Regions from separate parts of the Psychrobium sp. MM17-31 genome, predicted to be linked through region 1. Evidence: predicted binding sites of a transcription regulator. Region 1 holds the regulator's gene; the other holds the start of a gene.
The links. Region 1 encodes LexA, which represses DNA repair genes until DNA is damaged. Its sites were predicted from a motif close to TACTGTATNNNNATACAGTA; they were not measured.
Positions count from the first base shown of each region.

Region 1 (16,302 bases):
GACGCATCGAACAACAAAGCTGACGAAAAGGCTATTGAAGAGCAACAGACTGTCGACAATACAGAGCAGCCAAATACGTCTGAACCATTAGCCGAAAAAGAGCCGTCAGCGGACAAAAAGTCTTCCGCTAATGAAAAGTCATCGGTAGATGAAAAACCAGTTAATGAAGAAGAGCTATTGGTAAGTCAAAAGTCATCATCTGATAATGAATCTTCTGCTCAGGAACCCTCGCTTGATGAGAGCAAATCATTAGCCAATGAAACAACAGAATTAGATAATGTCGCGTCGTCAGCCGTAGGTAAAAACGAAGCAGCGACTAGCGCTGGCACAGCACAAAAAATGGAATCAACAGTGGTCACTCAAAAAACACCTATTAGTAAACTCGCCGTTTTATGCTTAATTTTGATCTTAGCGCTAGCTGGCGCAGCGGGATATGGCGTCGATCAATACCAAAAGCTCCAATTGGCTCAACAAGACACCATTGATTCACTGGTTGCTAAGCAAAACAGCGTTTTAGAGAATGTGAATCAACAGCTGCAACAGCAACAAGCATTAAATCAATCGTTAACCAGTGAGTTGAACGATAAAGTTGCTGCGCAGCTTGCAGGTCAAGAGCAAACTCAAGCCCTTATTAATCAAAAAATTGCCGAACTATCGGGACGTCGCCCAAGTGATTGGTTACTGGCAGAGGCAAACTACTTAGTTACCATGGCTGGCCGCAAACTGTGGCAAGAAAAGGATCAAAAAACCGCTGCGGCGTTGTTAGTGACTGCCGATAAACGCATCGCTGAAATGCATGATGAGTCATTAATTGAATTACGCCGCGCCCTCGCCAAAGACATCGCGACACTGTCTGCATTACCACAAGATCGCAGTCAGGATATCGCATTAGCTATCGATGGTTTAATAACTCAAATCGACAACCTTAAACTCAATACAGTTACCTTGCCGGATGCAGTTCAAGAAGAAGCGCCAGCGGCCGCAGAAGATTCGTGGCAAGAAAACCTGAAGCAAACATGGTATGGCTTTGTCGATGGTTTAATTACAATTCGCAAGCGGGAAAGTAATGTGGTGCCGTTAATGTCTGCCAAACAGCAATGGTATTTAGAGGAAAATCTAAAGAATAAATTGGTTCAGGCGCAGCTAGCGGTTTATCGCAAACAGCAACAGGCATTCATCAGTGCTATCGAAGTGAGCAGAACCTGGGTATTACAATTTTTCGATCGCGAAGACAGCGCAACGACATTTATGCTCGAAGAATTAGAAAAATTAGAAAAAGTTTCGATTGAGGTGAACTATCCGCGTGATTTACTGAGCCGTAATTTGATTGCAGATGAAGTAACACGTCGCAACATTAGCTCAGCACAAGGTTTGGAGCGTTAATATGATTCGAGTCTTGATATTTTTACTCATAATCGCGTCAGGCATTTTGATTGGTCCATCGCTGATGGGACATGACACTTACGTATTGGTAGCTGTGAATGGTTGGACTATGGAAACCAGCCTTGTCGTTATGGTCATGATGATTATCGTGTTTTACGCTGCCTTGCAAATCGCTGAATGGGCGCTTGTAAATACTATTGCTATGTGGGGACGCACCCGCCATTGGTTTGGCTGGCGTAAAGAGCGTATTGCACAACAAAAAACGATTGATGGTGTATTAGAGTTTGCCGCTGGACATTTCTCTCAGGCAGAGCAGCTTAGCGTAAATCATGTTAAATACAGTAAAGAGCCACTGTTAAACTATTTTACTGCGATAAATGCTGCAGCGACGCAAGGTAAGGTAGAACAGCGTGATGAATATCTTACACAGGCATTGGAATTTGCACCGGAGAACACTGCACTAATTGCAACTAAACTGCGTTATCTTGTTGAAGAAAAGGATTTCGAAAGTGCGCAAAAGTGGTTGGAGCAACAACCTGACAAAGTCGCTCAACATGATGATTTATTGCCGCTCAATATTCAAGTACGTGAACATTTTCAGCAATGGACACAAGTTGCACAACTCAATGATATTTTGTTTAAGCACAAGCGTCTGACTGCACCTGAGCATCAGGAAAGAGTGCGTCACTGTTACGTTCAGCAATTAGCGGCACTTGCAGACAGTGATCTAGAAACGATTAACCAAAGTTACAAATCTATCCCTAGAAAGTACCGCAATCATATCGACATCTTTTGCCAGTATGCTAAGTTAGTTATTAAATTTGATCAGGCGGCGCTGATCGAGAAAGAATTGTTTAAACGACTGAGTAAAGAGCTAAGTGCTGGCTTGTTAGGTGTGGTTGAGCAATGCCCCACACAACTCGCAACAGCTTGGTGTGAACGTCTTGAAAAGTTAGATGCCTATCAATCTGATTCGGCCTTTATTGATGTTATTGTTAGACTGAAAATTATGCAGCGACAATGGAAAAATGCTAAAGAATGGCTGCAACAAGCAATTCAAATCGACCCTTCGGCACACCGCTATCAACAACTAGCACAGGTCCAGCAAGAGCTAGGTGAGAGCAGTGGCGCTTTAGATAGCTTCAATAAAGCGTTGAATTATCGCCAAGCGAAGTAACAGGGAAGTAAGTCAATGAAAGACAACTCGAATTTTGACGAGTCAGTTAAAACGCTGAAGAAAACTATTCCGTTAATGATGAAGTACAGCGTACCGGTTAACCCAACTAACTACGCGCTGTGGTATACCTATGCTTCTAATGAAGTGCCTAATCTTAATCGCGAGTTAGAATCGGCGCTGAAGTTATATAACACCTGCCCAACCTTCCGTGCTGAGCAACTGTATTCAAAGCACGTTAAAAACGAAGCTGTCGATCAAGCTCGAAACTTGCAACAGTCTATCGACAAAATGATGGGTAAAGTTGGCGACTCTATTGGAAATACGCAAAACAACGCTAAAAGCTTCGAAAAAGAGATGTCTTTATGCCATGAGGAATTGGCGGTTTTAGATGCCATTGAAACACCAATGACACCAGAAGCAGTTTCCGGTTTTGTTAGTGAATTACTCTCAAAATCGATGGCGATGCGCGACAATGCTAAGTCCTTAGGTGATAGCCTCGAAAAAGCTCAGCAAGAGATCAAATCTTTGCGTATGGAGCTAGCAAATAGTCAGCAAGATGCATTATACGACGCATTAACCGGCTTATTAAATCGACGAGCATTTGAACAAGAGCTCGACGGTTTGATTGAGCTACCAAATGCGCATGCTTGCTTAATCATTGCCGACATCGACCATTTTAAAGCGTTTAATGATGAGCACGGTCATACCATGGGAGATCAAGTGTTAAAAGCCGTTGGTAAGCGTTTAGCAATTTCTTGCTCTAATGGTGCATTAGCATTCCGCTATGGTGGTGAAGAATTTGCTGTCTTAATTCCTAATTCTACTATCGCTAAAGCTCATGATATGGCAGAGAAAATCAGATTGTCGATTGAACGTTTGATTATTAAGGATCGCAAAACTGGGGAAACTGTCGCCAATATCACTTGCTCATTTGGTGTGGCAGCAATTCTAAAAGACAGAGATGCAATTGACTCAATTAACCTCGCTGATGAGCGTTTATATAACGCAAAACAGCAAGGCCGTAATCAAGTCGTATCAACTGCTTAGTGAGTTAGTTTATTAAATCTATGAGTCATTAATGCGGCTGAAATTGTTAGGCCGCAGATAATGGCAATCCAGTAACCTTGCACACCCCAGCCACCAAATTCCGCCAACACATAGCCGATTGGAAAGCCAATTAACCAATAGGCTACCATGCAGATATACATCGGTATTTTAGTATCTTTCATACCACGTAGCGCGCCGCTGGCATTGACCTGTACAGCGTCTGATAGCTGGAAGATAGCCGCCAAGATAATAAGCTGACTGGCCACTGCGAATACCAATTCATCTGACGTAAATACCGCGATGAAATGCTGGTGAAATAATACCATGCAGGTGGCGGTGAACAGTGAGATAAATACGCCAAACCAAATACCCATGAATCCCGTCTGACGCGCCTGTTCCGGATCTTTACGGCCAATGTGATAGCCGACTCGTGCCGTCACGGCAATTGATAGACCAAGTGACAGTGTATAGGCTAGCGCTGAGATATTGATAGCAATTTGATGACCCGCGATATCAGGCACCGAGTAACGGCCGATCATTAAGCCAACTGCACCAAATAAGGCAACCTCAAGACCTAGACCAATCCCCATCGGTGTACCGATTTTCAGAATTTCAGTATAGTCTTCAAGACGTGGTTTTAACCAAGTATTAAACAGGTTGAAGCCGTGATAGCGGGCCGAGGTGAGAGTGTAGATAACTAGTGAAATTGCCATTATCGACCACACTACGAGCGTCGCCCAAGCGACTCCAATAGCGCCCATCGCAGGCACGCCCCAGCCACCGTTAATAAACCAATAGTTGCAGGCAACGTTAAACGGTAGCGCGATAATGGAGCAATACATGATGGCTTTAGTTGCGAACATTCCTTCGTTACAAAAGCGCAATGCAAAAAAGAAGTAAAGTGGAAATACGCCCCACGCTAAAACACTCAGGTAACCGCTCGCTAGCGGAATGATCTCCTCGGTTATGCCAATCGCCCACATTAAGGGTTCAAGAGACACTAAAATGATTGCACTAGGCAGTGCCAAAATGAGCGACATTATTACGCCCGTTTGGAAAGCGCGTTTTACACCGTGTTTGTTTTCCTCGCCATTGTATTGCGAGGTTATTGGACTTAATGCTAAGAAAATACCAATGATAAAAACGATAATTGGATTGAAAATACTTACACCGATCGCTACCGCTGCAAGTGCATCCGCACTGTATTGTCCAGCCATTATGGTATCGATAACACCAAACGACATTTGAGCGAGTTGCGCTAAAATGGCGGGAATGGCAAGTTTGATTAGTTGATTACTTTCGGCTTTGGCACTTGGAGTAAAAAACTGTGCGAGGTGTTTTTTCAATCGAGTATGCCCCTATAAATATTAGTATCTGTAAATTGCGATAAGCTGGCTATTATCACTTAAGTTTCTATTGGTGTCATTGTTTCAATTTAGCTATTTTTCCGCCATAAATCCGTCACAAAAGACACGTAGGATGTGCGCCTGAAATTTGAAATTACTTGTAACATTTGGTCTGAGCACTTCGACTTTAATCTATGGTAAGTTGTTTTTTACGTATTGATTATCTTGGTATTAGTAATTATTAAATTAAACACATTTATGAATAATGATGATAATCGCGCGAGTGTAAATTTATCAGTTTTCATTGAACTTGTAGAAACTATTAAGGTCGAAAATCTCACGGTAACCATGGAACAATAGCGTATGAAAAAATTCACTAAAAACTCCATTAAGCAAATCGTTAAATATGTAAAAATCTTCTTTGAAGGCACGTTGAAAGTTGAAAGTTTAGGTGTATTTCAATTTCAACAAGGTTTATTGAAAGCGCCTTGCAATGCAAATGAACAACAGCAATCTTTTGTAAGTCAAATTAATCAGCTTATCAAGTCGCGACAACCCGTTGCGCAGTGGGAATAGATGTATCATATCCCCACATTAAAAAAGCCAATCATTCGATTGGCTTTTTAGTTTCTAGTCTTTCATTTGTTGAACCAAATAGTATCCAAAAGCTACCTAGTGAATCGTGCCACTGCGGCGATCGATGCTCAGGTGTTGATGGCTTAACTGTTGGTTATAACAGTTAAGCTGGATTTTTGGCTGAGCACTAGCCGTTGCTTTAAATAAGAAGGTTAGGGCGCTCGTGCGTTTTGCCGCGAGTTGCAGACGCTTTAAATCACGATTATCGATTTCTCCTGGCCAGCCTAAGACGGCGCTTGAGTTACCTGACATCAGTGCTTGTTCCATCGCCCATAGTGCATCGACTTGATCTTTCGGATGAACTAATAGTACGCGAGAAGTATCAATGCCATTGCTCTCTAGTAGTGGTTTCAATCCTGCCTTTGGCGCACCAACTAAAACAATCCAGCGACCCTGTTGGCTTAATTTAGTCAATGTTGGTAATAGGATATCTAGCTGTTCACTAATAGATTCAGAGCTAATCACTTCGTTAATGGTTTGCGATTGCCAGCCACCGTGAGCGAGAGATTGGTCGATATAATCGATACCAGAACTCATTGAGAAAGTGTTGCTGTCAAAGTTAGTGTTCATTACTAATGATTTCATTGCCATGCTCCATTTCTAATTACGCCAACAGCTAAGCCTTCGATCTCAACTGATTGATATTCTAAATCTACAACTATGGTTGAAAACTCTGGGTTTTCAGGGTGAAGTAAAATCTTGTTCTCTTGGCGCTCAAAGCGCTTAACGGTGACATCATCTTCGACACGGGCCACAACTACTTGGCCTTCGCGCACTTGATTGGTTTTGTGAACAGCCAGTAAATCGCCGTCCATAATGCCGATGTCTTTCATACTCTCACCGTTTACGCGCAGTAGGTAATCTGCGCTTGGATGAAACATATTCGGGTCAACTTGATAATGCGCTTCAACATGCTCTTGCGCCAAGATAGGTTCACCAGCAGCCACTTGACCGATAAGCGGTAAGCCTGCTTCTGGCTCAGGATCATTCGCAGCTTCGACTAAACGGATACCGCGTGAAGTGCCGGGAATAATTTCGATAGCACCTTTTTTGGCAAGAGCTTTTAAATGTTCTTCTGCAGCATTAGCCGATTTGAAGCCTAGCTGTTTAGCAATTTCGGCACGAGTAGGAGGCATGCCAGTCATGGAAATATTATCTTTGATGAGCTGTAAAATTTCTGCTTGTCGATTAGTTAATTTTTTCATGCTGATGCCTTTCACTGAATATGTTTACTAAACTGTTTTTCTATACAGTATAACTGTCAGTATATACAGTGATATCCATTGTGCAATCATTAATCAGCAATTATTTGTAATTTCTTTGGCGAGAGAACACTAATGGATAACAAAAGTTATTGATATTAATAACCTTTATTGAGGTTTACTGTCGGCGGTAAAATTTCATTTTTTCGATAGTTACCAATATTATCCGCCACAATTTTCGCAGCTGTACAGTGGTTTGTGGGTGCAGATATGTGTGGCAATACAGTAGTTTTTGGGTGATGCCAAAGCGGTGACCGGGCTGGCAGAGGTTCTATATCGAAGACATCGAGTACCGCGTGATTGAGGTGCTGATTGTCCAGTAATTTGAGTAAAGCATCATGATCGATAATACCGCCGCGTGAGAAGTTAATGATACTCGCGTCTTGTGGCAGCAAGCTTAGGGTTTCGCTATTGAGTAGGTGCTTAGTCTCCGGTGTTAGAGGCAGCAATGAAATTAAGATATCTGTTTTAGCTAGCATTGCCGTTAGACCGTCTTTACCTGTGTAGTTAGTGACTTTATCAATGGTTTTTGGCGATCGCGTCCAACAACTTAATGTGTAATTCAGCTTACCTAACAAAGACAGCGAAGCTAGGCCAAGTTCACCAGCACCTAATACACTTACCCGCATTTGTTTCGAATTGACGTTAGTGAGTTGTCGCCATTCTCGTTGCTGTTGTTGCCGCTGATAACTTGGCATATTGCGTTGTAAATACAGCGTCCAAGTGAGCACAGACTCCGCCATAATTTGGGCGAGCTCAGGATCGATAAGACGTACTAGTTGCACACCATCGGGCAAGCCCGTTTTTACTAGATTCTCAACACCTGCCCACAAGCTATGTATCCACACTAGGTTGGGAAAACTACGTAGCACCTTAGGGTCTGGGTTAGCGACGATGGCAATATCGACTTCGGCGCATTGGCTCGCTGTTAGCTGATGGGGAAAATAAATGCTCTCCGAGCTAAGTGTTTGTTGTAATAACTCAAGCCATTGTTGCTGCTCTGTGGTTGGCAGCTGGCTAACAAAAACTATTTTCCCCATAAATCCTGCTATTGTTTTGGTGGGCGGTACGAGAATTCGAGGCGATTACCGCTTGGTTCGCGAATCATCATATGCATTGTTGGACCACCATACGCTGGCTCTGGTGCGAATTCAATGATCACGCCATCTACCGTTTTTACCTTCTCAAATAGTGCGTTAAGCCCTTCCAATGTCTCTACCGTAAAGGCGAGATGATGTAAACCAACGTTGTTTTTGCGATTGAAGGTTACGGTTTTTTTAGGATCTTTGGTTTGCCATAAGGTTAAAAACATCTTGCCGTCTGAAACGAACTTGGCTGGGTACTTTTCATCGCCTCCGACAAGTTTCCATTTCAACACATCAGTAAAAAAACGCGTTGATTTATCGAGGTTTGATACGGTTAGTCCAACGTGATTAAAGCCAGAGGTTAATGGCTTATCATCGGCGTTCACCGATGTAATAACGCTAAAATAGGCGGTTAAAATGATTGTGAGTAGTTTTATCATGGCGCTCTAATAGGCTAATTGGTTGATGGTGAAATAACAGACCCACAGAGCACCAATATTCATTCGTGATTAGGAAGATTTATTCGCGACGCGCTCTTCAAACGACTTGAGAGTTTGCTTGAAAAAGGCCAGACGAGGATCCTTTAGTTTTTTCGCCACACTCACTGCTTGAAGGTGTGCTTCCATTGCCAGCTCGTTTTTCCCCAAGCTTTCATAAGCATCGGCAAGACTGTCGAAGGCGTTCGCTTCGTTAGGACTTAGCTCTGTCCAACGCTTGAATACTTCCATCGCTTCTTGGTGGCGATCATCGCCTAGTAACACATAACCAATGCCGCGAAAGCTATTAACGTTGCGGTTTAAGTCCGGCTCTGGATGAATCGTAAAACCGTGTTTTTTAGATAAGCTGTGATAGTGAGCTTCAATATTTTTTAAAGCGTTGCCGGGTTTGGCGATCAAGTCGCGAAAAATCTCTAACTCGTTGCGGGGAAAGTTTAGTTTAAGCGCCGATACCAACGCTGGAATTGCCATCGAGTAGTGTTCGGTGTTTGGTAAAAACTCTAACTTAAAGCGCTCCTTCATGAGTGGCGAGACGAATTGTTTGAGGCGCTTGGCGTTACCAGCGTGAGCTGGATTTTCGTCAAAATCAGATTGCGCCGAGGCAATGTAAAGTGAACGCTTTAGCTGTGGGTTGGCTTTAAGGCTAGTGACTAAAGAATCGAGTAGCGTTGATTTTTCGTCGTATCCTAGCGCGAAAATATCGACGGCAGCGAAAAGGTAATGGGCGTCGAATAACTCGGGTGCTTTGATAAAACTATCGAGAGCAATAATAGCCGTTGGTGACATACCTATTAGTACGCGATAGTCATTGGTGCGATAGTTCGCATCAATATACGGAATAAGCTCTTGTTTGATAAAGTCTAAATACTGCTGGTTTTGATGGGCAGTATTGTTGATACGCCAGCCAGAATCCTTGGTGTCTAACTTCGGCAGGTAACGCCAGACGTTTGGTGTGTGCAGCGCCACGACTATTGCTTTGGGCATTGCCGCTGTATTTCCCATGTGCGACACAACACCACTGACGCTTTGCGATAACGTCCAGCCATCTAGGGTGTAGATAACAGGATAATTTATCGTGCTGTGTTTGTCATAATTTTGCGGTAAATAGACATCAATACGGTGATCGACTTGCAGTGCTTTTGAGGCAATAGTGATTTGGTTACCGTAAGGCAATGCTTGACTTGTGGTCGTGATATTCTCAGAGTTATTAGCTGCTTGGCTTGGTGGGGCCATTGCGCCTAACACTGTTACTGCGGTCAATATTATCGGTAGTGATAGCGATTTAAACATGGTAGTTTCCTGTGTCATGTATTTGGAGTTTTAGATAATACAAATTGACTCGGTAAAAACCTGACAGCGAGCTGATTTGTAGATGATTTATCGCTGAATCAATTGTTTATGGAAAGATGAGATGAAGTGGCTCACGTTATTATTTACGTTGTGGATTACATTATTTGCAGGTCAGGCGACGGCAAAAAGTGCTGTTTCGCCGCTTACAACTAATGATTGCAAAACGCTCCAGCAAAGCGCTGTTATTACCGCGAATAATCCAGTGAATTGTCAGCGTTTAAGGCGAGTCACATTCGATTTTATTGGCTTTGATGGCAATGGACATCGCGGGCAGGTTACCGTGTTAGATATCGCCGCGCAGCAAACAGCGAAATTATTCAAAACGCTGTTAAAAGCTGGTTTTGCACTAGAACAAGCGCAGTCAATGGCCAATTATGGCGGTGATGATCAGCGCTCGATGGCGCAAAATAATACCTCAGCCTTTAATGGTAGGGCTATTACCAATGGCAAGCGTTGGTCTCTACACGCTTATGGCGCTGCGATTGATATTAATCCCGTACAAAACCCATTTGTTGATATTGCAAAAGACGGCGCTGTGGTTGTTAGTCCAACCGAAGGCGCTCGTCAGTTTCTTAATCGTCTAAATGTCAGACCGAGCAAACCACAACGACAGGGCATGGCGGAAGATGTCGTGGATGTGTTTGCACTGCATGGTTATTTCATTTGGGGCGGGGATTGGAATTACCCTATCGACTATCAACATTTTCAACTCGGTCCACGACGCTATGTGGAAACCTTGGCAAAATTATCTCCACAACAAGCTGCAGAACTGTTTAACAACAATGTTAACCGCTTTAAGCAATGTTGGCAGCAACATCAAAAGCTGGACAAAAGCCAGCGTCGTCAAACCTGCATTGAATTAATTTTGCCGCAGTTGAAAAGGAAATAATTATGTTTTCTGCAGGAAATATAGTGTCTTCAAATACCTGTAAACGGTGTAAGTTAGAATATCCAACTCGTCAGAATAAATGTCATCACTGTACTGGATTATCTGATGACAAAGCGGCGCAGTTAGCAAATTCCTATTATGCAGAATTACATAAAAGTAATCGCAAGCTCAGGCGAACAATGCTCATCGGAATGTTGGTGGTTATTAATATTCTATTGATAGGCTTTATGCTTATTTAAATAGTATTACCGCTTTGGTGCCCTGCGGAGAATTGGCATTGATTACCAGCTTCCATTGTTGCCGTTCACACAAACGCCTTACAATGCTTAAGCCAACGCCTGATTTCTCCATTACATTGAGCTGACTCTTTTCACTGTTCTCAAATCCCTCGCCAGTATCAGTCACTATGATCATATTGTCAGCGTGACTAACCGTTATTTGGCCATCGTTGGTATGCTGCAGCGCGTTGCGGATCAGGTTGTCTAATATGATAGATAAATAGGCTTTGTGGGTGGTTACCTCGACACTCGGTTCTACATTGTTTATGCACTCGAGTTGTTGATTTCGTTTTAGATAATCATGCTTGGCAAAAGCTTGGCTAACCAGATCATGGAGATTAAAAGTGACTGGAGCTTCGCTATTGTCTTCTTCGCGGCCAAGCATTAAAAAGGTCTCAATCAAGTGAGTCATGTCTTTATTTGAGCGTTCGACGCGTTTGATAAAATTGTGCACCTTGCCTTGCTTTCCTTCGGGGGTCGATAAGGCGAGCTCGATGGCGGCGCGACTACTGGCAACAGGCGTTCTTAGCTCATGGCTGGCATCGCGGGTAAAGGCTTTTTCACGTTCAACAAATTCTCGTGTTCTAGCAGCAAAAGAGTCTATCTTGTTGGCAAGGAGAGCAATTTCGTCGTTAAAGTATGAGTCTTTGCTCAGTGGGGATTTATCGAGATCCATATTGTCCACCGATCTTGCCAAGCGGCTAAGTGGTGATACCACAGTCATCGCTAGCATAATTCCTATCAGCAACCCAATTAGCATGATTAGCGCTAACATTTCTAAAAACATGTTTTCGACTGCTTCTTCTGAATAATTGTCGTAATTGCGAAAGGTGCTAACGTCGACTAAATAATAGAATTTCTCGGGTGAATTGTGGTGTATAGTCGCTTCTAAAATATGGATGGTAATCTCGTCTTTACCGAATTCATAAATGGTATAGCCTTGTGGGGTATCAAAAGCTGGTCCTAGGTTGTGAACGTCGATGAGTTTGTTAGCACTAAACTGACTATCGGGGAAAAAAGTCGCGAGCTTGGCAATCATTTTTTGCTCTGTTGTCACTTCAATATCTGCGGTGGTTAATTCACTAATATCCAATGTTGGATTAGCGCGGTAGCGATCTATAAGCTGGTGGGCTTCTTGGGTGATATACCAGTTAAACAATTCATCAGAGTTATACTTTAAACCGATAAAAGTAACCCGACCGTAACACAGGGTGACAATGATTGCGAAGGCAATACAGGCGAGGATAAAACGAAATTTTATACTTTGTAAAAAGTTCATGAGATGCTAAATCCTCGGCCTTTGGCGGTTTTTATGAGTGCATGCTGATAAGGCTTGTCGATTTTATTACGCAATTTGTAGATGTGACTGCGCAATGAGTCGCTGTCTGGTAGTTCATCGCCCCACACATGATGTTCGAGATCTTCTCTTGGTACCACTTGTGGTGAGCGTTGCATCAATAGTACTAGCAGCTTGTAAGTATTGGGAGATAGGGTAATGAAGTCGTCGCCGCGTTTTACTTGCTCTGTATTGAGGTCAACGGTGAGATCGCCAATCGATAGTTGATTGCTAAAACCGAGGTGACGCTGGTGAATAGCCAGGATGCGCGCTGCTAATTCACTTAAATCAAAGGGTTTAACGAGGTAATCATCCGCCCCAGCGGAAAAACCAGTGAGTTTGTCTTCTAGCGTGTCGCGCGCCGTCAAAAACAACACAGGTGTGAAGTCGTTGTGCTCTTTACGCAAGGTGCGACAAAGAGTTAAACCATCCATTTGTGGCATTGCAATGTCAAACACATACATATCGTAGTTATTATCAAGTGCCGCAGCCAATCCGGCTTTACCGTGCCACGCGAGATCGCAGGTGTGATCTTGCATTTCTAAATAATCAATGATGCTGGCTGCAAGATCGGCGTTGTCTTCCACTAGTAATATGCGCATTCTAAAATCCCATTGGTTGATATACCTAAGCTCTGAAGATCAGTATCTTGAGGTGGCTTGGGTATAACTCATTATAACCACATTTGGCGTGACGCTAACGTGAAGTTTCGTTGAGTTATCAATCACGTTGTGTTCACGGTTGACCACGTAGAATCGCAGCGTCAAAAATTGTATTTAATTGTGTCTTGAGGAAATTATGCGTGCTCTGATAATTAACACCTTGTTGCTAGCATTTGCTTGTAGCAGTTTTATTGCTGTCGCGAAATCAACCGAAGTTGAAGTCATTTATGCGAAACTGCAAGCTAAAAGTCTTGAAATTACACTAAGTGGTAACGTTCAAGCGCAAAATGATGCGCAACTTGCCACGCAAGAGTCTGGTGTCGTGCAATCTATTCTGGTGGATGCTGGCGACAACGTGACTAAAGGGCAGGTGTTATTGACCTTAGATGACTCTCTAGCTGTTATCGAACTAGCACAATCGCAGGCTGAGGCTAATTCAGCAGCGATTAAATACAAAGAAGATCAGCGTTTGTATAATGAAATTGTTGGTTTAGCCAAAAAAGAAGTGGTGGCAAAAACACTATTGGCAGAGCGTAAATCGAATGTGGCGAACAGCAAAGCTTTGTTGACTCAGGCGCAAGCAAAGGTTAAACGCCAACAAGCCGTCGTTGAACGTCATCAATTACGCGCACCATTTGACGGTACTATCGCCGCACGCAACGTTGATTTAGGTGAATGGGTTAGCCCGCAAACCCGCGTATTGCAATTGGTATCAGCTCAGTCTCTACGCGTATTTGTCGATATTCCGCAAGAGCATTTTCACGCAATTCAAGCAAGTGATGTTGTGCCAGCGGTAGTGACGCCTGATTTTGTATCGAATGAAGTGATGAACTTAGAGTTATCACAAGTTAACGGCGTGTCAGATCAAGCGAGTCGTACTTTCCAAGGTCGTATCGATTTACCTGCTGACTCACCGTTGGTGTCAGGCATGTCAGCCAAGGTGAGTTTAATGTTGCCATCACAGCAAAGCGCACAAGTTAACTTACCTAAAGCGGCACTTAAGCGTCATCCAGATGGCAGCTACAGTGTTTATTCGGTCATTAACAATGCTGTGAAACGCCTTAGTGTACGCCTAATTAGCAGTAACTTTGACAAGGTATTGGTGCAAGGCGTGCCAGACAATGCGGCAATCATTACTTCCGGTAGCGAGTTACTTGCTGATGATATGCCAGTGACTGTAGTAAGCAACAAAGGGGCTTAATCGTGTTTAAAGCTGTAATAGGCCGAGGCACCTTAGTTGCCGTTGTTGTTGCTATTGTCTGTATCTTAGGGATCGTCGGCTCCCTAAAAATTCCAGTACAGATGATTCCTGATCTCGAAGTGCGCACCATTACCGTGCGTACAGGTTGGGCGGGTGCTACGCCACAAGATGTTGAAAAAGAAATACTTATTGAGCAAGAACGCTACTTACGCAGCTTGCCAAACCTTAAGCGCATGACGTCTTATGCATCTATGGGCAGCGCCCGCATCGAGCTTGAATTTCCATTTGGGGTTGATGTTAACGATGCGATGATTAACGTCAATAACGCGTTAAGTCAGGTGTCGTCGTATCCAGATAACGTTGATCAACCGCGTTTGATTTCCAGCTCATTCTCTAGCAATGCCTTTATGTACTTCTCGTTAAAACCAGAGAAGGGCAACCCGCTTGGTCTAGATATGGACATGATGCGCGATTACGCCGAAGATTTTGTTCGTCCGCGCATGGAAAGTGTACCTGGTGTATCTGAAGTCGGTGTTCGTGGCGGCGCGGCGCGTCAAATTCAAATTAAAATCGATCCATCTCGTTTAGCTCAGCGTGGCATTAGCTTAAGTGATGTGCGCGGCGCTATTCGCAATCGCAACCGCGATGCCTCAGCGGGTGATATTGAATCAGATCACGAACGTTATTTAGTGCGCGTTATCGGTCGTGTTAACAGTGTCGAGGCACTGGAAAATGTCATAGTTTCACGTCAAAACAACATCAATATTCGTCTTAAAGACGTTGCAGACGTAGGGCTAGATCACTATGAAACACGTAGCCTGTCATTTCTCGATGGCGAACGAACAATTAGCCTTTCGGTACGCCGTGAAAGTGGCTCTAACGTTATCGCAATTAAAGAAGGCATGTTAAAGGTTGTAGAGCGTGTGAATCGCGATTTACTCAAACACAATGGCCTTGAGTTAAAGCTGGTGGGCGACGATGTTGAATACGTACAAAGTTCACTGTCTAACGTGTGGTTTAACCTGATTTTAGGTGCCTTACTGGCAGCTGGCGTGATGTATTTCTTCTTGCGCTCTGGCAAGGTCACTTTGATTGGTGTACTGGGTATTCCAATCTGTACCATCGCTGCTTTCCTTGGCTTGATGATGTTTGACCGCACCATTAACGTGATTTCATTAGCGGGTGTGGCCTTTGCTATCGGTATGACGGTGGATAACACCATTGTAGTGATGGAAAGCATTATGCAGGCGCGTAAGAAATATCAATCGAGTTTCGAAGCTGCAGTTGAAGGCGTAAAAGATGTATGGCCTGCGGTATTAGCTTCTACAGCGACGACTATTTTGGTATTTGCGCCAATCTTGTTCGTACAACAAGAAGCTGGTCAGCTTTACTCTGATATCGCTATTGCGATTTCTGGCGCTATTATCGCCTCGATGCTGGTGGCTATTTTCGTAGTGCCTGTGACTATCGCGAATTTTGGTAAAACTAAGCAAGTTGTTAAACAATCGCTGCAACTTTCCGATCGTTGGCTTAAATTTGTCGGCCTTTTCATTAAAGATAAATCACGCGCCATGACTACGGTTGCGGTATTTGTTATTGGTACCTTGGGCTTGGCTTACATGTTAATGCCAGCTGCGGAATATTTGCCAGAAGGTGAAGAGCCGAAGGCATTTTCCATGATGATCGCGCCGCCAAGCTACAACTTAACGGCGATGAAGAAGATTGGCGAAGAACTTCGTGCTGAGTTCGACCAACATGTTAATGCGGTGAGTGACAAGTTCGACAATGGCGAAACAGATATGCCACCACTGAGCTATTACTCGATGTCGGTGTCATCTGGCAGCATTTGGTTACTAAGTCGTCCTGTTGATGCGGCTAACATTCAAGCGATGATGGATGCGATTACCAAGCGCTTTAGAAGCTACGACAAGATGCGCGCATTCTCGTCGCGTGGCTCGATTATCTCTAGTAATGACGGTGGTACTCGCGCCGTTGCAGTAGATATTTCTGGTCCGAATATTGTCGAGCTATACCAAGCGGCAGAAGCGGTTTATCAAGAAGCCAATGTGGTATTTGATAATCCACAAATCAACTCAGAGCCGGGATCGCTTAGCTTAGATCAGCCGATGATCGAAGTTCATCCTCGTTGGGAG
Region 1 is NZ_JAKRGA010000004.1:93,230-109,531, forward strand. Features, by position in the region: gene MHM98_RS13200 (uroporphyrinogen-III C-methyltransferase) at 1-1,383, shown strand, start outside; gene MHM98_RS13205 (heme biosynthesis HemY N-terminal domain-containing protein) at 1,385-2,560, shown strand; gene MHM98_RS13210 (GGDEF domain-containing protein) at 2,576-3,607, shown strand; gene MHM98_RS13215 (MATE family efflux transporter) at 3,604-4,953, opposite strand; gene MHM98_RS13220 (DUF1107 family protein) at 5,317-5,529, shown strand; gene MHM98_RS13225 (SulA-like leucine-rich domain-containing protein) at 5,626-6,174, opposite strand; gene lexA (transcriptional repressor LexA) at 6,171-6,794, opposite strand; gene MHM98_RS13235 (glyoxylate/hydroxypyruvate reductase A) at 6,950-7,891, opposite strand; gene MHM98_RS13240 (VOC family protein) at 7,900-8,376, opposite strand; gene MHM98_RS13245 (alpha/beta hydrolase-fold protein) at 8,446-9,723, opposite strand; gene MHM98_RS13250 (M15 family metallopeptidase) at 9,845-10,672, shown strand; gene MHM98_RS13255 (hypothetical protein) at 10,675-10,911, shown strand; gene MHM98_RS13260 (HAMP domain-containing sensor histidine kinase) at 10,904-12,229, opposite strand; gene MHM98_RS13265 (response regulator transcription factor) at 12,226-12,888, opposite strand; gene MHM98_RS13270 (efflux RND transporter periplasmic adaptor subunit) at 13,085-14,149, shown strand; gene MHM98_RS13275 (efflux RND transporter permease subunit) at 14,152-16,302, shown strand, end outside.

Region 2 (16,302 bases), on a different contig from region 1:
TGCTGGCCACATTGACACTCGATGGCTTCGCCACCTGCGTTGGCAACGGCGGCTTTGGTATTCCAAATCAGGCGACAATCGTGAACAATTTTTTGCGAAGGTTGTTTTTGAGCAAATTGCTGAGCGAGTAGGGCAATGATGTAGTATTGATCGACAACATTACCCTGCGCATCAAAGAAGAAACAACGACTGAAGTCACCGTCCCATGCTAACCCTAAATCGGCGCTATGGCGTTTTACTGCATCACTTGTTTTACGTTGGTGATGGGATAACTCAGGATCTGGCGCACCGTGGGGAAACTCACCGTTTGGTTGGTTGTTAAGTTTGATGAGTTGAATCGGCACTTGCTGACCTAGAAACGCTGTTTCCAAGGCGTTAATCACATTACCAGCCATGCCATTACCTGCATTAACGACAATCCGTAAAGGCTTGATCGCACTTACGTCAATAAAACTCAGAATTTGTTGAATGTAGGCCTTAGTATAATTTTGGTAGACCAACTTTCCTGCACTTTTAGGCATTGGCGGTTCATGATTGATGATGGCTTGTTGAAGCATCGCAAACTGCTGTTTGCTGCAAAGTAACTGATTTTGCGCATCGATAATTTTAAAACCATTAATAACTTTTGGTTGTGCGCCACCGGTTATCATAACTCCGCCGTCTGATTGGCTGACTGTATTTGCGAAACATAACTCTTCACTGCCACACAAACCAATATCAATCACGTTACAACCAGTGTTTTTAATACCTTTAATTAGCGCCTGTTTTAATGTTGGCGTAGAGAGGCGATTATCACCGCCCACCACTAAGCAATGTGCGTCTAATTGTTCTGCAACGGCAGCGCCGAGACGATAAGCAATCTGTTCGTTAATATCTTTGTTAACTACGCCATTGATTTCTGATTGGTGAAAGCAAGTAAGTGTTTCCATGACTAGTTCTCCTAGTTTAAGTGGCGATTATTGATGACACAGTAAGCTGGCATAAGCGCTTTTAGCTGTTCTTGAGGAACAACAGTTGGCCAGCGACTTTGAAGGGGAATTTCGATTGATTGCTTGGCAAAGGCGAAAATAGCGCTGTCGACTTCACTAATTTGGCACTGACTATAAAAGCCATTATCGAGATTAACGACCTGGCTTTGCGCATTGATGTCGTTTAGGGCAATTGAACGTTGGCAATATTCTAGCAACGGGCTGTGATTATCTTCGACGATGTCTAGTAGCGTATTAGCGCTCATTAACCAAGGGTTAGCTAGTTGATTTGCTGCTAAGGCGATGTTGGCTGTGTTGTCGAGGGTTACTAAATAATCTTCTTGAGCCACTTGTGCTGCTAGATATAGGCTGTGCTCAAAAGCATCGTAATCGTCGATGAATTGTGGATGATGAAACACCGCCAAAGTTGCGTTTGTTTGCTCCAACAGACTAATTAAAGCGGCACTGGTAAGTGCTGGCGTGGTGCCCTTTTCACAAGGTGTCGACAGTATTAGAGCCTTGATATTCGCTTGTGTTAAATACAGTTCGATACTGGCTTGCCATGTTTGAGGACACACGATAACTGGGCGTTGGCATCCTAATGGGCCCACAATATCCATCACATTGGCAATCAGTTTATTGGCATTTGAGGCGTGTAAACTATCGATAACTATGATCGGTGTAAACATAAGCGTTGCTCCATCCATTTAAGCGTAACTTGATAGAGCAGGTTATGTTCCAATGTTTAAATAGCTAGTTAATACAATATGTTACTGAATCTAGTAAAGGATTTTGAGCAATTCTTTAACGCTAATTTTGCAAATTGCAATGAAATATAAAAACGAGAAAAGGATTATGTTTCTTATTTGAGGTATTTATTGGGATGTACCTCGGCGTGAGGGAATTTTTCTTGATGAGATTCGAGGGCTTTTTTGATGTGTTGATAGTTTTCAAAGCTTGGCATTGAGGTTTCAGCACTCTGCACAGAGCTTTCATTAGCCTCATCATCTAAATAATAAATTGTTGATTCATCGTCAGGAGCTTCGATTATCTCTGGTGATTTTGATGCAAACGGTGATTTAGGAAACCAAATATCAATACTTGAATGAGCGACAATTAATACGAACGGTAGCGCTAACCACATTAACTGTTTTTGATACAACAAGCCGAGAGTTAATAACAAGCAGATAAGAGTGATGTAAATAAATATTAGCTGTGTTTTGGGTTGCATCATCCATGTTCCAATTAAGCGGGGTGAAAAATGAACTGCATTGATTCACTCCCTGAATCAATTTCTTACAGTCTAACAATTATTTATAAATTGTATACCTTTTTTGTTACGCGTTTGTTAATTTTTCAATTGCGCGCTTATACATAGGCACTGCTTCTTCTGCATTAGCGATACAAGTATCTAGATCGCGTAGTTTGCCATCGCTTAAGTGATAAACCCAGCCGTGTAGACGAAGCTCTTGGCCACGCGCCCAAGCATCTTGAACGATTGAAGTGTGGGCAACGTTCATAACCTGTTCAATAACGTGTAGTTCAGTCATACGATCTTGCTTGGCACCAGCGTCAGTAAAGGTATTTAGGTGTTCACTGTGCTTGTGTTGTACGTCTTTGATATGGCGTAACCAATTGTCTACCAGACCAAACTTGGCGTTGTTCATGGCTGAGTTAATACCGCCACAGTTGTAATGGCCTGTCACAATAATGTGTTTTACTTTAAGTACTTCAACAGCGTATTGAATCACTGAAAGACAGTTTAGGTCGGTGTGAACAACACAGTTTGCAACATTGCGATGTACGAAGAGTTCCCCCGGTTTTAAACCGACAATTTCATTGGCTGGAACACGTGAGTCTGCACAACCAATCCACAGGTAATCTGGATTTTGTTGTTCGCTGAGTGATTTAAAGAAACCTGGCTCTTGTTCTTCAACTTGTTGAGCCCACTGCACATTGTTGGCAAATAAGTTTGGTAGAAATTTCATGAAACTCTCTTTCTGATCAGTAAACGGGTTTTATTGTTATAACATGACATAAAATGTCAAGGCGGTGGTTATAATAGCGGTAATTGGTAGCTTTTAATAGTAGCTGTTAGCTGGTCGGACGGGAATATTTGAGAATTTTTAGTTGCTGCGGATATCAAAAAGGCAACTTGCGTTGCCTTTTTAAAGGTTAATTATTTTACTTCTTTACCTTGCGCCTGTAGGTCGGCGTGGTAGCTAGAGCGTACCATAGGGCCACACGCTGCATGGGTGAAGCCAAGCTCATTGGCAATTTCACCGAGCTCATCAAATTCAGCTGGTGGCACGTAGCGTACAACAGGAAGGTGATGTTTACTCGGTTGTAGGTATTGACCTAAGGTAAGCATTTCTACATTGTGTTCACGTAGGTCTTTAAGTACTTCAACGATTTCTTCGTTTGTTTCACCCAAGCCCATCATTAAGCCAGACTTAGTAGTCACTTGTGGGTGCATTTCTTTAAAACGTTTCAGAAGCAATAATGAGTTTTTGTAGTGAGCACCTGGACGAACTTCGCGATATAGGCGTGGCGCTGTCTCTAGGTTGTGATTAAGCACATCAGGTGGCTCAGTCGCTAAGATATCGAGTGCTTTGTCCATACGGCCTTTAAAGTCTGGGACGAGAATCTCGATTTTAATGCCTGGTACAGCGGCACGAATTTCACGAACACAGTCGGCGAAATGCTGAGCACCGCCATCACGCAAGTCATCGCGATCTACTGAAGTAATTACTACGTATTTTAACTTCATGTCCTTAATGGTGGCTGCAAGCTTAGTTGGCTCTTCAGCGCTAACTGGCAGCGGACGGCCATGGGCAACGTCACAGAACGGACAACGACGTGTACAAATAGCACCTAAGATCATAAAGGTCGCTGTACCATGGTTAAAACACTCTGACAGGTTAGGACAAGAAGCTTCTTCACATACTGAGTTAAGGTTGTGCTTGCGCATCGCACCTTTAATTTCATCAATACGGGCAGAGCTGCTTGGCAGTTTTACGCGTAACCATTTTGGCTTGCGCAGCACTTCTTTCTTTTCTTGTTCAACGATTTTAACAGGGATGTAAGCGAGCTTGTCTGCATCACGCAGTTTTTCACCTGCAACTAGCGTAGATTGTTTAACCTTCGTCATTAATAAATCCTGTAATTTCTTCAACCTCGCTGTAACCTAACAGCTGGGTAATAATTGGCATGAGGTCACGCTGTACGCGTTCGACATTGTCGATATTGCTATAGTCGCTGACTTGAATCATTTCTAGTCCTGCGTAACCACATGGATTAATTTGTTTAAATGGCGATAAGTCCATATTGACGTTTAGGGCAAGGCCGTGAAAAGAACATCCTTTGCGAATGCGTAGCCCTAATGAGGCAATTTTCTTTTCGTCAACATAAACACCCGGTGCATCTTTTTTCGGATAGGCACTAATATCGTATTTCTCTAGTACTTGTACGAGAGATTGTTCAATACGGGTCACTAACTCTCGAACGCCAATCTTTAAACGTTTGATATCAAGGAGGAAATAAGCCACTAATTGACCAGGTCCGTGATAGGTTACCTGACCGCCGCGGTCGACTTTAACAACGGGGATGTCACCAGCAAACAGCATGTGTTCTTCCTTGCCTGCTTGGCCTTGGGTAAACACAGGCGGATGTTCAACAAACCAAATCTCGTCTTTTGAATTAGCGTGACGATTGTCAGTATAGGCTTGCATGGCATGCCAAACGCGTTCGTAATCGCGCTCGCCTAAATAGCGATAGACAATGGGCTGTTGTGTTTGCGGTGATTGCTCAGTCATAAAACCTCAACAATATTAAAGTACGTAACGTACGATATCGATACCTGATAATGATTTGTAAAGGGTTTCAATGTGCTCTTTACTGGTCACTGTGAGTGAATATGAAATAGAGTGGTACTTGCCTGTACTGCTCTTTCTAACACCAGGTAGACGTTTGTAGGCATTTGGTGTTAGTTCGTCTAATACGACTTCAATTTTAGTCGGCAGTTCATCCACTGCGTCGCCCATGATGCGAAATCCGAACTCACATGGGAAATCTAGGATTTCATCAAATTTAGTGTCCATTGTAATCTCCAACACTGTTTGGCTAACAAGCTGCGCTTGTTTTTATTGATAGGTTAATACACGACGGTCGGCGATGGTAGCTAAGTTTGCTAATGGGCATCTATTCGTCGGTATTTTGGGCAGCGCCCAAAAAATTCGGGCTATCTTAACTGATCATCTATGTTGGGGCTAGCACTATGAGCGAAAACTTGGATACAGTTCGCCTGATCCGATGATTGAAATTGCTATAACATATAGGATTCTATTCCAATAAAAAGGCCGCTAAATGCGGCCTAGATAAGGGTATGTATTAGCGTTTTTTAGCTAAACCAGCCGTTAATCATTTGCTTGAAGTAATCCATAGTGCGCTTAAACCAGCCACCTTGTTCAACTTCGTTTAATGTCACTAGCGGATAGCTAGCGATGTCTTTACCGTCAAGTTGGATAAATACTGTACCCACTTGCTCACCTTTAGCAATCGGCGCTTCTAATTCTTTAGAAAGCTCGAAGCTTGCTTTGAGGTTTTTACTTTGACCACGACGAATAGTTAATGGCGTTGACTCAGTGATACCTAACTTTACTTCATCTGTGGCACCGTACCATACGCGCTGGCTGGCAAATTCATGACCCGCTTGGTATGGGGTGACAGTTTCAAAAAAGCGAAAGCCATAGTTTAAGATTTTCTTGCTTTCACTTGCGCGAGCTCGGGCGCTCTTGGCACCCATAACAACAGCGATCAAACGCATATTGTCTTTAGTAGCTGAAGAAACCAAACTGAAACCAGCTTTTGAGGTGTGGCCTGTTTTCATGCCATCAACGTTCATGCTCTTATCCCACAGCAGGCTGTTGCGGTTAGCTTGTTTGATGTTGTTGTAGGTAAAGAACTTTTCTTTGTAAAGGGCGTATTCTTCTGGTGTTTCGCTAATAATAGCGCGCGCTAATAACGCCATGTCAAAAGCGGTTGTTTTGTGTTGCGTGCTGTCTAAACCATGGCTGTTTTCAAAGAAACTGTTGGTCATGCCAAGTTCTGTCGCCACATTATTCATAATGTCGGCAAAGCCGTCTTCTGTACCAGCAATGTGCTCAGCCATAGCGACACAAGCATCATTACCAGATTGAATTACGATGCCGCGATTTAAATCAGCAACAGAGATTTCTTTGCCAACTTCGATAAACATCTTTGACGAGTCTGGGAAGTTCTTGGCCCATGCATTTTCGCTGATCGTAACTAAATCACTGTTCTTTAAATTACCGCTCTTAAGCTCACGACCGATAATAAAGCTGGTCATTAATTTAGTTAAGCTTGCAGGCGCTAATAGGTCATGCTCATTTTCAGCGGCTAGTACTTTCCCCGTTGTTTGGTCAACTAGGATATAGCTTTTGGCTGCAACTGTCGGTTGATTTGGAATAATGGTCGTTGCTGCCACAGTGTTTGCCGAAATTAGCATAAGAGCCACTGTCGTTGCCTGTTTTAGGCGGCGAGAAAATGTAAACATAAAAATGTAACCGTAATAAATGAAAAAACGCGCAGTTTACGAATAAGCTTGCGAATAAATAAAGCAGCAATACTAACTAATTAAGGCATTTTGATAAATGCTTTTGGGAAATTAATTTGCACTTTTTTTAGGACAGATTCACAGTGAGTTAAGCTCACTATCGGTCCTAATAAAAGTCGATTAATTTTCCCAACGGATTCAATCGTATAAGGCACTTGGTGTGTTTGCGACTCGGCAGTTAATATTTCCGTCGCTCGTTGCTTATCGGAATTGGCTGCTAACTGGATAAAGCATTCTGGATATTGGAACTGTTGTGGCTTTTTCGGTGAAACCACTTCAATGGCCACGCGAGCAGTACCGTGTTTTAAAACTCCAAGTTTATAAGCGGCGCCATAAGATAAATCGATGATTCTGTCGGGATGAAAAGGTCCGCGATCGTTCACTCTAACGATAGTACTTAGGTTATTTTCGAGGTTGGTGACCTTGACAAAGCTTGGGATTGGCAGGGTTTTATGCGCCGCTGATAAACCATACATATTAAACACTTCACCATTAGAGGTGTCGTGGCCATGGAATTTCTGGCCATACCAAGAAGCAATGCCTTGAGCTTTATAGCCAGTGGCGTCTTTGAGAACTTGATAGTGTTTACCGCGCACTTGGTAATCGTTATTTGCCCATCGCGATGGCGGCAAGTATTGCGGCTCAATATCGGCAATTTCTTCGGCGGTTGGTAAACGACTCGGTGCGTGATCTTGCTCGATATCATAGCGCGACTGGCTCGGCATCAGAGTACAAGCTCCCAGTGACAAAATAGTCGCGCCTATTATTAAACGCTTAATGGAATGAACTAGCATAAATTATCGATTAAATTTGCGATGGGTGTGAATGGCCATAATGATGCCAAAACCACTCATCAGGGTAATCATAGAAGTGCCGCCCCAACTAACGAGTGGTAGCGGTACACCAACAACCGGCAGCAGGCCTGAAACCATACCGATGTTTACAAATAAATAAACAAAGAAGGTTAGGGTGATTGCACCAGCAAGAATCTTAGAAAATGGCTCTTGTGCGTTATTAGCAATAAATAAGCAGCGAGCGATTATAAATAGATAGACGCACAATAATCCTGCGACGCCATATAAACCGAACTCTTCACTAAACACCGAGAAAATAAAATCGGTATGACGCTCTGGTAAAAATTCTAACTGCGACTGCGTACCGTTGAGCCAACCTTTACCTTCGAGACCACCAGAGCCAATGGCAATTTTTGATTGAATGATGTGATAGCCGTTGCCTAGTGGGTCGGTTTCGGGATTAAGGAAGGTTAAGACGCGGCGTTTTTGATAGTCGTGTAAGAAAAAGGTCCACATCATAAAGCCAAACGGCACTGCGGCAACGCCAAGAGAACCAATTACGCGCCAGCTCATACCCGCTAAAAACAGTGCAAATACGCCAGAGCTAGCCACCAAAATAGAGGTGCCTAAATCCGGCTGTTTGTAGATTAAAAATACCGGTACTGCGATTAATATAGCCGCGATAAACGCGTGCTTTATGTTAACGGGTAGGGCATAGCGAGTAATGTAGTGAGCAATCATAATCGGCAATATGAGTTTCATTGCTTCAGATGGTTGAAATTTGGCGACCCCAAAATCAATCCACCGCTGTGCACCTTTGCCAACATGACCGAAGAGTAATGTGGCCACAAGAAGACCAACACCCACTAAAAATAGCGGCATAGCCCAACGTCTTAAAAAGGTTGGTGGAAATTGCGCTGCAATGACCATGGCGGTAATTGAAGCGCCCATGTTGATGGCTTGGCGTTTTACCATGGCAATACTTTCACCGCCTGCGCTGTAAATGACCACCAAAGAGATGCAAAACAGCGTTAATATTCCTGCAAGGAGCGGGAAATCAATATGAATTTTATGGCTTAGTGATTCAGGTTTAGCAAAGCCTGCTTTATTATCGTTCATTAATGACTGTGTCCTGCATCATTATTGGCCACTAACGATGGCACTATGCTTTGTTTGGCAAGGTAAACATCAAATAGTTTACGCGCAATTGGCGCTGCACTACTGCCACCACCACCGGCGTTCTCAACTACCACGGTTACCGCAATCTCTGGTTTTTCAAATGGCGCATAGCCAACATACATCGCATTGTCGCGATGGCGCTCAGCGATTTTTTCCGCATCGTATTCTTCATCTTCCGCGATACTAATCAGCTGCGCTGTACCAGTTTTTCCAGCAGAGACATAGGGGGCTCCTTTAAAGACGTTATAAGCGGTGCCACCGATATCATTAACTACTCCCCACATGCCTTTTTGCGCTATCTTCCAGTTGTAATTGTCTTTGAGTGTGATCGGAGGACGTTCGTCGGCTGGCAGTTGTAATAAGCCGTTTTCACCTTGGCTAGCGCCTAGTATTTGTGGCGTAAAGAACTTGCCACTGGCTGCAACAATAGCCGTTGAGTTGGCTAACTGAATTGGTGTCGCTGTCCAATAGCTTTGGCCAATACCTAGAGAAATAGTGTCTCCCGGATACCAAGGTTGGCTGTGACGACCGCGTTTCCATGCCCGCGATGGCATGATTGCGCTTTTCTCCTCATAAATATCTACGCCAGATTTAACACCAAAGCCGAACTTATCCATGAATGGACTTATACGATCGATGCCCAATCGATTTGCAACATCGTAATAGAAGGTATCACAGGATTTTATCATCGCTTTATATACATCTACTTTACCGTGACCCCAGGCTAAATGATCGCGAAAGCGGCGTTCAACATTGGGTAATTTATACCAACCAGGATCGCTAATTGACGTGCGTTCGGTGATGATATTTTCTTCTAATGCAACTAATGACATCAACTGTTTAATAGTTGATGCTGGCGGGTAAGTACCTTGGGTTGCGCGATTGATTAGCGGCTTATCGGCGGAGAGTAATTTACGATACTCTTTACCAGAAATGCCATGTACAAATAAATTGGGGTCGTAACTCGGGCTGCTGACTAAGGCCAATACCGCGCCGTTGTTGGGATCGATAGCAACGACAGAGCCACGGCGTCCTGCTAGCTCTTGATAAGCTTTCTTTTGCAGATTGATATCGATGTTCAGATAAAGATCTTGGCCGTGTTCTGGTGCAGTTTCATTAAGTACTCGGACTACTCGTCCACGATTGTTAACTTCGATTTCTCGATAACCAGGTTGTCCATGTAATAGTTTTTGATAAAACTTTTCAATTCCTAGGCGACCAATATCACGTGTTGCAGCATAGGTAGCTTCTTCGCCGTCGGCAATAATTCGCGCCTGATCTTTTTTATTGAGTTTTGCTACATAACCAAGGGCATGAGTCAGCATTTCACCATAGGGGTAATGACGTTTTAGACGCGCCTCAATTCGCGCTGCGGGAATTTTATGCAGTGCAACACTGAGTCTTGCGACTTGTTTTTGGGTCAGACGGTTTTTAATAGCAACACTTTTGAAACTGTTACGGCGCTGCCTTTTGGCTGATTTTAAAAAACGCTCCCGCTCTTCGTCAGTGATTTCAATGATTGTTGCTAAATCATCGATGGTCTGGGTAAGGTTTTTTGTTAGATCGGGAATGATTTCTAAACTGTGGCTCGGCTTATTTTCGGCGAGGATAACCCCATTCCTGTCGTAAATTAATCCGCGGTTAGGTGCAATGGGAATTACTTTAATGCGGTTGCCATTCGCTTGAGTTTGATATTTGTCGTATGAATTAACTTGAATGTTATAAAGATTTGATAATAAGACGAAAATCAAAACGATAACGCCAGCAAACGCAATAATAGCTCGCCGTGTGAAAAGGGCGTTTTCGAGGGCTTGATTTCTGATTGGAGTACGATTTTTTAAAAACATGAACAATCAATATGGGAAAATATCCGCACATTTGACCACAGATCGGGTAAATACTCTATAGCAAAACAAGGGGATAATATAAAAACACCTGTCTCAGACAGGTGTTTGGGCAAATAGTTCGATTATTCGCGGTGATAAGGGTGGTTGTTATTGATACTCCAAGCGCGATAAAGTGCTTCGGCAACAATTACTCGAACCATTGGGTGCGGCAGTGTCAATGCTGACAGTGACCACTTTTGCTCAGATGCAGCGATACAAGAAGGAGCTAAGCCTTCTGGGCCGCCGATGAGTAAGCTGACATTGCGACCGTCTAACTGCCATTTCTCTAGATTTTTAGCCAAGGTAGGCGTCGACCAAGGTTTACCTTCGACTTCTAGCGTAACAATGCGATTGCCTTTGGGAATAGCAGCTAAGGTGAGTTCACCTTCTTTTTCTAGAATGCGTTTGATATCCGCATTTTTTCCGCGTTTACCCGCTGGAATTTCTAGGATTTCTAAACTGCAATCTTTGGGAAAACGGCGCACATATTCCTGCACACCACTTTCAACCCAAGCTGGCATTTTGGTGCCAACAGCAACTAATTGAATTTTCATTTAGCTGTTAAGGTGCTTAGAGTCGCCGCCCCAAAGTTGCTCTAGGCGGAACAAATCGCGGTGTTCCTGATCCATAACGTGAACAATCACATCATTCATATCAAGTAGCACCCAGCCACCTTCTTTTAGACCTTCAATTCCTAAAGGTGGCATTTCAGCTTTCTTAGCTTCTACTAATAGGTTGTTTGCCACAGCGCGACAGTGACGAGCAGAAGTACCAGTACAAACAATGATGTTGTCAGCCATAGGAGAAAGTTTGGCAACGTCTAAAACTACGATGTCTTTAGCTTTCATATCTTCAAGTTGTTCAGTAATGAACTCTACTAATTGAGTGCCTTGCAAGGGAATACCTATTGTGTGTGTCAAAAATAAAGTGGCGTATTCTACCATTCAATTGTTGGAGCTAACAGCATTGGTTGCAGTTATTTGGCCAACAGAGTCACAAAGTTGGCCGTCGTTTATCAATAACCTGTTGTAATAGACGCCTATTCATTAACTCTAAGCAGTTCTTGCGCATTTGCTAGCGTATTGTCGCTAATGCTATTTCCGCCAAGCAAGCGAGCAAGCTCTTGCACGCGTTCTGATTCTGACAACGGTACCATGGTGGTTTGCGTGGTTCGTCCATCGGTGTGTTTTACGACGCGCATTTGATGGTGGCCACAGCCAGCAACCTGTGGCAAGTGAGTCACACAAGCAATTTGTGTTGATTGACCTAACTCCCTTAGCATTTCGCCAACAGTCGCCGCTGTTGGGCCACTAATACCTACGTCAACTTCATCGAAAATCAGTGTTGGCGTGGCAACCTTATTGGCGGTAATCACCGAAATGGCAAGGCTGATACGCGATAACTCACCGCCGGACACAACTTTATTGAGCGCATCTAGTGGCTGGCCAGGATTCGTTGATACCAAAAACGCAACACTGTCTAAACCATGCTTATTGATGTTGCCGCTTTCATTAAATGTTACATCGATTGCGAACTTGCCGTGCTCCATACTTAATCGTTTCATCGACTTGGTAACGAGTTTTTCTAATTTAGACGCATATTTTTGGCGGCTTTGTGAAAGTTGCTGTGCTTGCTCGTAATATTGTGCTGCTATTTGTTCAAGTTGTATTTCTAGCTCGCCAATACGCGCATCATCGTGATTGATTGCTTGTAATTCACTGTGAATGCTTTGATGCAGTGCTGGTAATTCCTGCGGTGTCACTTGATGTTTACGCGCTAACTGCATCGCTTTGCTCAAGCGTTCATCAAGTTCGGCTAAGCGCTCTGGATTTTGTTCAACACTTTCTTGATAGCTTGTGAGTTCCTGTGCGCTTTCTTGCACTTGAATCAGTGCGCCATTGAGCATTTCAATTAGCGGCTCTACGCTACTGTCTTGTTCAATAAGCTCGTCTAAGGTTGCAAGAGCACTGTTGAGCGCTGATTCTATGTTAAAGCTATCGTCTTCGGTTAGTTGATGAAGCAGTCGGTGACAGCTCATTTGAATCGACTCACTGTTTGATAGGCGCTGATGCTCCTGTTCAATTTCGTCAAATTCGCCTTCTAATAGGGCGAACGCATCTAGCTCTTCGACTTGGTATTCAAGCAATTGCACCTTAGCTTGCGCTTGTTGTTGGGCAACTTGTAACTCTTTTAATTCCGCATTGATTTGGCTGTAATTTTGATGGCTTAAGGCGACTTGAGCGTTGAGCTTTTGATGATTAGCGTATTGATCGAGTAACGATAATTGAAGTGCGCTATCAAGCAATCCTTGGTGGGCATGTTGGCCATGAATATTGAGGAGAAATACGCCAATTTCTTTCAGCTGACTAATCGGCACTGGCTTACCATTGATATAGCCTTTTGAGCGTCCTTCTTTTGAAATAACACGGCGAATAATACATTGCTCATCATTGTCTAATTCGTGGTGACGAAGAAATTTTAATGCGGGTTTATTGCCCTCAACGCTAAAGGTGGCACTAATATCGGCGCGCTTACCACCAGGACGAACCATTGCGCCTTCGCCTCTAGCACCTAAACACAGTGAAATAGCGTCGATAGCTATCGATTTACCGGCACCTGTCTCACCGGTAATAGTGGTCATTCCTTCTCCAAACTCGATATCGAGCGCGTCTACGATGGCAAAATCATTTACAGTTAATTGAGTTAGCATTGTCGTCACCTGTGTAAATTGGCTAAACCGTATATTTCTATACAGTGGTTTTGTACAGATATGTTTATTTATACAGTTGTTTTTTCGGTGATGCAATATTTTTGTTTGTTGAAGTGGTAAAACTATTGGTTACATTATTGCCATTGAATTTGGATGAAAGTGGACTTATTTTATTGACTATCAAATGAAATTCGGAACCTAACTATGAATGGAATATTAAGAGCGCTTTTGATGATTTTTCTAATCGTTATGGCGATAGTTTGTTATCAAATTGGCTTTGCGACAGGCACTTATGCCGTAGTTGCCTTAGGCGTAATTTTAGAAGTAGCCTTTTGGATTGGAATTTTTAAAAAGCCTAAGAAAGTAGCGAGTTAATTCCAATTAAAGGTCGCTAATTGTAATGGAACTAAAGCGTTCTACGTTAGAGAAACCGCAGCGTGCTAGTCATTTCTGGCTAGCTTGGTTATTGATTGCTGTGCTCGCGCTGGCAACGGTTTGGGGGCCGGAGTTAGACAGTGCTCATCCAAAACCTGATCTTAAAGGCAATCCATATGTTAGTCAGTCGATAAATGGCGACACTGCCGAAGAACAAAGTTTAGTTCTCACAACTCTCGCCATATTTGGAATACCAGTAGACATCAATTGGCGATTTAATAGCGTCAGTTTTAATGCCACTGTTGAGATTGCCATATTAACACAACGAGTATCTTTTCAGGCCATTCGTATTCTCTTACGTTGGCTGGAATTTCCAACTATTCATCAGCGTTTTAAACCAACTTTCAAATTCTCTCATTAAAGGCTTCTTTGTCTTTTTCTAAGACGTGTTGGTCTTTTAACTTAACGAGAGAAACTATGAAAAAAATTATTGTCGGCAGCTTAATAACGGCTGCACTATACCTATGCGCGCAAGATAGCTCTTTGTTATCGACTGTAGCTATATCTGATGTATTGTCTTCGCTGTCTCCGAAATCCATTGATGTTTTAAAGTTGCTAATGCCGTGGGCGATATTCATCGGATTTATTGGCTTCGCGTGGAAAATGGTCAGTTGGGCCCGCAAACGTAAAAGCGGCGCTTATGCTTTCGGTGCCTTGGTGCAAATGGTACTGCCGGATCCGTACGTTGAGCGGACCATTAAGTTGATTCAAGAAGAAAAGCAACATAAGAAACAAAGGGAGACTGATGATGCTCCTAAGGATTAGGTGAGCATAAGTAAGTCAATCAAAGCAGCGCCAAGTACTGAACGCATGGTGGCTGCTTTGAATTTGTTTTTTGATTAAAGAAGTTTAGCGCGCCGGATTAATTGTTGTAATTTGGGAAGTTGTTTGAAATATTAACAGGCTAAAGCATGTCTTATTCCTTATCAAAAAATACCAGCGGATTGTGAATAGTGCAGTGGTTTAATCTTTTAATTGAAACCAGTATTGGAACGGCGGACTGGGTGTGGCGCAATGTCACCTTTGATGTGCCGTGGACGCAAAATTATTTTTGGGCACTCACCATTATTTCTCTGTTGGTATGGACTGCTGAAATACTGTTTCCGTGGCGTAAACAGCAACAAACAATGCGCCACGGATTCTGGCTAGATGCATGGTATATGTATTTCAACTTCTTTGTCTTTAGTATCGCGATTAGTGGTTTTTACGCGCTGATGGCACAAGGTTTTTCGTCAGTGGGCGTGACAGCTAACAGCCTCGCAATATTGGATATGAGTCAATGGTCATGGTGGTTACAGCTGTTGGTCTTTTTTATCTTGTTGGATTTTTTACAGTGGTTTACTCATAAAATGCTGCATCGTGTTCCTGTGCTTTGGCGTTTTCATCAGGTGCACCATTCAATAAAAGAAATGGGGTTTGCAGGGCATTTACGCTACCACCCAATGGAAAATATTTTCTACAAGCCGCTAAAGACCTTAGGTGTTATGTTACTTGGTGGTTTTGAACCACAACATGCTTATGCTGTGCATTTCTTAACGATAGTGATTGGTCACCTCAATCATGCCAATATTAAACTCGATTACGGCGTTTTACGTTATGCTATAAACAACCCGGTGATGCACCTTTATCACCACAGCTATCAGTTGCCTAAGTCACATCCGCACGGGGTAAACTTTGGCATCAGCTTAAGCGTTTGGGATTACTTGTTTAACAGCGCTTATGTGCCAGAAACGAGTGGCAATTTAAAACTAGGATATAGTGACGATCACAAGATGCCTGTGGGATTCTGGGGACAACTCAAGCACGGTTTTTATAAATAATAAGGAGATCTAATGAGCGTAGAACAAGCCCGTTATTTTGCACTGCAGGCCCATGATGGACAGATGTATGGCACGCGCCCATATAGTGTGCACTTAGATGCCGTAGCTGATATTGCCAAACCTTATGGCGATGTGGTGCAAGTTATTGCCTACTTACACGATGTGGTAGAAGACACGTCTGTGGTGATTGAGCAGGTTGCCGCGCTTTTTGGCGAGCATATCGCTGCTTGTGTCGGAATAGTGACCGATGAGGCTGGCGCAACAAGAGCACAGCGCAAAGTAAAAACACATCAGAAAATGGCTGACGTTGAATCTGACTTATATGATGCATTGATTGTTAAAGCCGCAGATAGGTTAGCCAATATGCGTGCTAGCGAAGCAGGCAAAAGGGAAGATTTGTTAGCGATGTATGTGCAGGAATATACTGAGTTTAAACAGGCGGTGTATCGCGAAAATTTATGTGATGACATCTGGTTGGCGCTCGATGATATTTATCAGCGTAATCAATAAGTCATTAATTTTTTGAACCTTACAACATCTCCCTAGTCTATTCGCTGTTACTAATTCTGTTTTCACGACATAGCGCAAAGGGATTGAAGTTGTTTAGCCGTATTTCCAACCTAAGGTTTTCTAAGGCCATAGTTCTATCTTTGGTTATTCACGGCGTTTTGCTTGTTGTGATTGCCGCTCAGATAAGTGTTGGCGCAACTAAAAAACATCAAAAATTTGCCAAAGAAATTAAACAACAGCAAGCCATTACTGCTAAGTTAGTTATTACTCCACCTGCACCTATCGTGGTAAAACCACCAGAGCCGCCAAAAGAAAAAATTGAGCAAAAGATAGAGAAAAAGCTCGTTTTACCAAAGATTAGCGCT
Region 2 is NZ_JAKRGA010000003.1:663,757-680,058, reverse strand. Features, by position in the region: gene MHM98_RS11860 (phosphomannomutase) at 1-929, opposite strand, end outside; gene MHM98_RS11855 (hypothetical protein) at 941-1,657, opposite strand; gene MHM98_RS11850 (hypothetical protein) at 1,831-2,202, opposite strand; gene can (carbonate dehydratase) at 2,306-2,956, opposite strand; gene lipA (lipoyl synthase) at 3,148-4,119, opposite strand; gene lipB (lipoyl(octanoyl) transferase LipB) at 4,106-4,783, opposite strand; gene ybeD (DUF493 family protein YbeD) at 4,799-5,068, opposite strand; gene MHM98_RS11825 (serine hydrolase) at 5,368-6,543, opposite strand; gene MHM98_RS11820 (septal ring lytic transglycosylase RlpA family protein) at 6,624-7,397, opposite strand; gene rodA (rod shape-determining protein RodA) at 7,401-8,516, opposite strand; gene mrdA (penicillin-binding protein 2) at 8,516-10,423, opposite strand; gene rlmH (23S rRNA (pseudouridine(1915)-N(3))-methyltransferase RlmH) at 10,546-11,016, opposite strand; gene rsfS (ribosome silencing factor) at 11,017-11,358, opposite strand; gene recN (DNA repair protein RecN) at 11,502-13,172, opposite strand; gene MHM98_RS11790 (hypothetical protein) at 13,377-13,547, shown strand; gene MHM98_RS11785 (hypothetical protein) at 13,573-13,968, shown strand; gene MHM98_RS11780 (hypothetical protein) at 14,025-14,372, shown strand; gene MHM98_RS18940 (sterol desaturase family protein) at 14,561-15,427, shown strand; gene MHM98_RS11770 (HD domain-containing protein) at 15,440-15,937, shown strand; gene MHM98_RS11765 (hypothetical protein) at 16,027-16,302, shown strand, end outside.
Region 2: the regulator LexA is predicted to act here: its motif matches at 13,231-13,250, upstream of recN (DNA repair protein RecN).